DNA from 2 places in the Vibrio sp. V30_P3S12P165 genome. Region 2 is predicted to be linked to the other one. Evidence: predicted binding sites of a transcription regulator. Region 2 holds the regulator's gene; the other holds the start of a gene.
What was found. The regulator MetJ, encoded in region 2, represses methionine synthesis genes. The targets are predictions, from matches to a motif close to TTAGACNTNTANANGTCTAA.
Positions count from the first base shown of each region.

Region 1: metE (5-methyltetrahydropteroyltriglutamate--homocysteine S-methyltransferase) is a predicted target of MetJ. The motif match lies at 1,842-1,861, and genes of this name have one in related genera.

Region 1 covers NZ_WXWH01000030.1:258,005-261,427, forward strand. Annotated here, with positions in the region: gene metE (5-methyltetrahydropteroyltriglutamate--homocysteine S-methyltransferase) at 1-1,806, opposite strand, end outside; gene metR (HTH-type transcriptional regulator MetR) at 2,048-2,959, shown strand; gene CAG57_RS06830 (DUF4250 domain-containing protein) at 2,980-3,174, opposite strand; gene CAG57_RS06835 (hypothetical protein) at 3,270-3,423, opposite strand, start outside.
Region 2 covers NZ_WXWH01000060.1:51,702-55,124, forward strand. Annotated here, with positions in the region: gene CAG57_RS12295 (malic enzyme-like NAD(P)-binding protein) at 193-1,467, shown strand; gene metJ (met regulon transcriptional regulator MetJ) at 1,552-1,869, opposite strand; gene CAG57_RS12305 (O-succinylhomoserine (thiol)-lyase) at 2,114-3,280, shown strand; gene CAG57_RS12310 (bifunctional aspartate kinase/homoserine dehydrogenase II) at 3,274-3,423, shown strand, end outside.

The DNA.
Region 1 (3,423 bases), on a different contig from region 2:
TTGGATAATATTGATGCCTGCATCCTGCAAGTCAGACACTTCATCACGCAACGCCAATGCCAATTGCTGAGCAATTTGCTCCCGAGTAATGTCTTCACGTGGGAACGTCCAGCAAAGGATCGTAACCGGCCCAGTCAACATCCCTTTCACCTTTTTACTGGTAAGTGATTGTGCATAACTTGACCACTCTACCGTCATGGGCTTCTCTCGTTCAATATCGGCTACCACTATGGCAGGCTTCACACAACGAGAACCGTAACTCTGCACCCAACCAAACTGCGTGGTTTGGAAACCAGCAAGATTTTCAGCAAAATATTCCACCATGTCATTACGTTCGGCTTCGCCATGCACCAGCACATCCAAGCCCAGATCTTCTTGACGTTGAACCGCATCGGCAATATGTCCTTTAAGCGCATTCACATAATCCGTTTCAGCTAACTTGCCCTGTCGGTAAGCTCGACGTTCGGCACGAATATCTCCCGTTTGTGGGAAAGAACCAATGGTTGTCGTCGGTAACAGGGGAAGCCCAAGCACTTCTTGTTGATGGTAAGCACGCTCTGCATAAGGTGCACTTCGCTCAGCAAGAGAATCGGTAATACTGTTAAGCCGAGCTTGAACTTGAGGCTTATTAACATGAATGGCTTGTTGACGCGCTACAATAGGCTGACTGTACGTCTCACAGGCCAATATTGCTGCATGATCGCCATCTAATGCTTGGCCGAGCAGCGAAATTTCGGTCAGTTTTTGTTTGGCAAAAGCGAACCAGCTCTGCACTTCTGGTGAAAGGTTCGCTTCTAGTTCTAGATCAACGGGGCTATGGAGTAGAGAACAAGAGCTGGCAACCCATAAGCGATCCCCCAACTGTGCTTTTACTGGCTGAAGTTGATTGAGTTGTGAAGCGAGATCGGCTCGCCAGACATTCCGTCCATTCACCACACCCGCCGATAATACCCAGTCTTGAGGAAGCTTTTCTAATACCTCATCGAGTTGCTGAGGAGCTGCTGAAAGATCAATATGCAGACCATTAACGGGCAGTTTAACAATTTTATCTAACGTATCACTTACAGAATCAAAATAGGTGGTCAACAGTAATTTCACCTCACCTTGAATCACCTGATAAGCCAGTTTAAAGGCCTCTTGCCACGGCGTTTCAAGTTCCAGAGCTAGGATCGGCTCATCAATTTGTACCCAAGTCACTCCCTGCTTGGCTAATTTAGCTAAAATCGCTTGATAAGCAGTAAGTAGACGAGGAAGTAATGTCAGTCGATCAAAACCTTCCCCAACCTCTTTACCTAAATAAAGATAACTTAACGGGCCAAGAAGAACGGGTTTAACCGGATAGCCAGCTTTGACGGCTTCATTCACTTCATCAAACAATTGTGGCCAACTTACCTCAAAACTATCTGTAGCACTAAATTCCGGCACAATGTAATGATAGTTAGTGTTAAACCATTTAGTCATATCAGAAGCGGCGCTGCCACTGCATCCACAATGATTTTGTGACTGACCACGCCCGACTCGAAATAGCGTATCGAGATCAGGAAAACCATGACGATGGCGTTCGGGAACATGACCAAGCAAAAGTGTTGTAGTTAATACATGATCATACCAAGCAAAATCACCCGCAGTCACAAAACTCAACCCTGCCTCTTGCTGCTGGTGCCAGTTTTGTTGACGAATACTTTGTCCAACCTGTTGCAGTTGAGATTGCTCAATTTCACCACGCCAATACTGCTCCAGGGCAAATTTTAGCTGACGTTTTTCACCAATACGTGGGTAACCGAGAATATGCGTTGTCGTTGCCATGTGTTTTATCCTTCTATAGATAGGTGCAGACATTAAAAGACATCTGGATGGCTAAACTATCGCGTAACATGATACTGAATACAATCACCAATTATTCAACTTGTTTATTAGAAAATTTCATGTTTATAAACATTTCATTCGTAGGATTAACAACAAATAGCCATCTAGATGTTTACACGGTTAAAAAAAACACGTAAGTTTAGATAAATTAATAATAAAAAAGGGAAGGTGAAGGTGATACATGATCGAGCTTAAACATTTAAGAACCTTAGTTTCACTGCGAGAAACGGGCTCACTAACCGCCACCGCCACGGCTTTACACCTGACTCAGTCGGCGTTATCCCATCAAATAAAAGATCTTGAAGCTCGGATTGGTGGACAACTTTTTCTCCGCAAAACACGCCCGGTTCGTTTTACATCAGAAGGTAATATTCTGCTTCGCATTGCCGATGAAATATTGCCACGCTTAGCCAAAGCAGAGAACGAACTCGCCAGCCTGAAAGAAGATGTGAATGGACGCTTACACATGGCAATTGAATGCCATTCTTGCTTCCAATGGTTAATGCCTGCCCTGCGTGAATATCAATTAGCTTGGCCCAGTGTAACGCTCGATTTTTCCTCAGGGTTTGGTTTTGAACCCTTACCTGCATTACTAGCAGGAGAGCTAGACTTGGTGATTACCTCTGATATTTTACCGCGCTCAGAGGTGCATTATGAACCCTTATTTGACTTTGAAATGCGCCTTATTACTGCAACCAACCATCCACTCGCTGATAAAACCGTCATCACACCACAAGATTTGGCCGAACAAACCATGCTGTGTTATCCGGTACAAAAACAACGCTTAGATGTCGTCAAACATTTCCTACACCCGGCAGGCGTAGAACCAGCAAAGTGGAAACAAGCAGACAATACTTTAATGCTAGTCCAAATGGTGTCTGCCGGATTAGGCGTTGCCACGTTGCCCAACTGGGCGATCAGTGAATTTTCACGCCAGGGACTTATCACCAGCAAACCATTAGGCGATGGATTATGGCGTCGGTTATTTGCCGCAACCCGCCACAGCGAAAAAGACAAGCGTTACTTACAAGCTTTTTTTGCTATCGCTCGCCAACAATGCAAAAGCCACCTTGACGGGATCAAGATGGCTTAAATTATGCGGAAAACAAGCTATTAATACGATTTAAACTGGTTGGTGAGAGGGTCATACCTAAAGCCTAGATTACTCAACTTACCAACCACATGTTGTTCATTCATCTCATACATGGATACGAGTTCATCCAAGCTATCACACTCTAAACGCAGTTTTTCATTAATAATGCCTAATAAAATTGCGTCATCAAGACGGCTAATGTTGCTTAAATCCATCATTTTGCTCCTTTCTCGTCGCCCTGATAGTAAGCTTAGCTGCAATTTTATCAATCCGTCGTGATTTTCCTCTCGAAATATCGCCGACAATGACCCTATAAATAAAGACGATAGAAACCGGTTACCGCAACTAACATCAAGAGTAACGCAAGCAATAAGGAGGCTTTGGTCACAGGTTTTACTAATAGTAAATGCCAACACCAAGCAAAAATACCCGCTACCAATAACGAAAAGCTCACCAGTAGTGGC
Region 2 (3,423 bases):
GTTCTTATGCCATGGGCTCCCTTTCCGCCGCCACCGATTGCCAGATACCACAACGAATATAGCGGGTAAGCTGGTCTTATCAGATTAAATCAAACCAGCTTTGCTCGGTTTAAGCACAATCCTACCTAGGCAGTTTGTCTGACATCCTTTAGAATGAGTCGTTCGTTAACAAAACCATAAGAGAACCTCCCTATGTCAGAAGACCAGCAAGACCTTTCTCCAGAAGATGCATTTCGCCAAAGCGCCCTTGATTATCACGCGTTCCCAACGCCGGGAAAAATTGCGATTGCTTTAACTAAGCCAGCCGATTCGGCTGCCGACCTTGCGCTGGCTTACAGTCCAGGTGTTGCTGAACCTGTCCGTGAAATTGCACAGAATGCTGACAATGTCTACAAATACACCGGGAAAGGCAATATGGTTGCCGTCATTTCGAATGGCACCGCCATCTTAGGATTAGGAAACCTTGGCCCAATGGCTTCCAAACCCGTTATGGAAGGGAAAGCGCTCCTGTTTAAGCGTTTTGCTAATCTTGATTCGATTGATATTGAAGTCAAACACCGCACCATTGATGAATTTGTCGATACTGTCGCCAATATCGCCGACTCTTTTGGTGGTATCAACTTAGAAGATATTAAAGCACCAGACTGCTTTGAAATCGAACGTCGCCTAATCGAACGCTGTGACGTGCCCGTATTTCATGATGATCAACACGGAACCGCGATTGTGACCGCAGCAGGCATGCTCAATGCCATTGAACTGCAAGGGAAACAACTCAAAGATTGCATTATTGTCTGCTTAGGGGCTGGCGCAGCGGCTGTTGCTTGTATGGAGCTACTGATTAAATGTGGTGCAATGCGTGAAAAAATTTATATGTTGGATCGCAAAGGAGTGATTCATACTCGCCGAGACGATCTCAATCAATATAAAGCCTTATTTGCCAACAACACTGATAAACGGACTCTGGAAGATGTGATTGCGGGTGCCGATTTATTCCTTGGCGTATCTGGCCCGAATTTACTGCCACCTGAAGCATTAAAATTAATGGCAGACAACCCCGTCATCTTTGCTTGTTCTAACCCAGATCCAGAAATTAAACCGCAATTAGCCCATCAAGTTCGCGATGATTTGATCATGGGTACCGGCCGCAGTGATTATCCAAACCAAGTGAATAACGTACTCTGCTTCCCGTTCATTTTCCGAGGTGCACTGGATGTACGAGCCAGCGAGATTAATGATGAGATGAAATTAGCGGCTGTGGAGGCCATTCGTCAATTAGCCAAAGAACCTGTACCAGACGCAGTCCTACAAGCGGCGGGAGTCAAAAAACTCAGCTTTGGTGCTGAATACATCATTCCTAAACCCATGGATCCACGTTTATTGTCTCGCGTAGCAAGAGCCGTTGCACAAGCCGCCATCGATTCCGGTGTGGCCCGCATCGCAATGCCAGAAAACTATATGCAAGACTAAAACTATCTGCAAGACTAAAACTGAACTGGATCTTCTGACTACAATAAAAAACCTAGCGCTGCTAGGTTTTTTATTGTGAGTGGTTTATTCGTCATAGGCTTCAAATTCAATCCCCATCGCGGTCATTAATGCTTTAGCTTCAGTGGGAATATCATCTGGACGATCTTTTCGCAAGTCTTCATCAGTGGGCAGCGGCTGACCTGTGTAGGCATGCAAAAAAGCTTCACACAACAATTCACTGTTAGTTGCATGGCGCAAGTTATTGATTTGACGTCGAGTACGTTCATCAGTGAGGACTTTCAATACCTTTAGTGGAATTGATACCGTAATTTTTTTTACCTGTTCACTTTTTTTTCCATGCTCAGCATATGGGCTAATATACTCGCCATTCCAGTCTGCCATTGCGCACCTTCGTTGTTTGAATTCGAATCTAAATAATCAAAGACCCTAATTTTAGCGGGATTTACCGCCATAAGCAAAGACATATAGACATCTAGAAGTGTTGACGTCTCATTTAGTGATGAGTAAAGTGTCAACTTATCTAAAAGATCAAATAGCGTTATTTATCGTCATCAGTGTGATGATAGGTTGTGTGAATGAACCTATTCATTCCAATATCGGACGATCATCAGGAAAGGAAATCGTTATGACCACTCGTCAGTCAGCCACCATTGCCGCTCGAACCGGTATTGAATCAGATACTCAATACCATGCTGTTGTTCCCCCCATTTATTTATCAACTAACTATGGATTTCCTGCTTTTGGTGAAGTCCCCACCTATGACTATACACGCTCGGGTAACCCAAATCGAGGGCTACTTGAACAGGCCTTATCTGAATTAGAAGGGGGAGAAGGGGCCATTGTGACCAACTGTGGAACCTCCGCCATTAACCTGTGGATCTCCACCTTTCTAACCCCTAAAGAGTGGATTATTGCACCCCATGATTGCTATGGCGGCACCTATCGACTGCTCAATTCCAGAGCGAAAAAAGGGGATTTCAAGGTGCTATTTATCGACCAATCCGATCCGCAAGCTTTAGCGGATGCGTTCGCTCTCAAACCTAAACTGCTACTCATCGAAACACCATCAAATCCACTCGTTCGCGTGGTTGATATTGCCGACATTTGTCAACAAGCCAAAGCCGTGGGCACACTGATTGCCGTCGACAATACTTTTCTTACACCGATTTATCAAAAACCACTAACCTTAGGGGCTGATTTTGTCATTCACTCCACCACCAAGTATCTGAATGGTCATTCTGATGTGATTGGTGGTGCTATTATCAGTAAAACCAGCCCGCATGCAGAAGAGCTAGCATGGTGGGGTAACTGCCTCGGTTCTACCGGCACCCCGTTTGATAGTTACATGACACTTAGGGGGCTACGTACTTTAGCAGCCAGAATGCGTGGACATGAAGAAAGTGCGCAACGTATTTTAACTTATCTACAAAGTCAGCCTTTAGTGGCCACCATTTATCATCCCAGTTTAACCTCTCACCCTGGCCATACTATCGCTAAACAGCAACAAACTGGCTTTGGTTCAATGCTCAGTTTTGATTTTGCAGGCTCATTTGCTCAACTCAAAGCTTTTGTCGGTCACCTTGCTCTTTTCTCGTTAGCTGAATCATTAGGCGGGGTAGAAAGTTTAGTCTGTCATCCTGCCTCCATGACCCATCGCGCAATGGGGGAAGAGGCGTTAGCAAAAGCGGGCGTTTCAGAACAATTATTACGTTTATCCGTTGGCCTAGAAGAGGTGACAGACTTAATTGCGGATCTCGATCAAGCCTTTAAAAAAGTACAGGAGAGCTGTTAATGGAGAGACAACTGCATAAATTTGGAGGAAGTAGCCTCGCCGATGCCGCTTGCTACCAAAAAGTGATCGGGATTCTGAAAAGCTATTCACAAGCAGAAGATCTGATTGTCGTCTCCGCGGCAGGAAAAACGACCAATCACCTC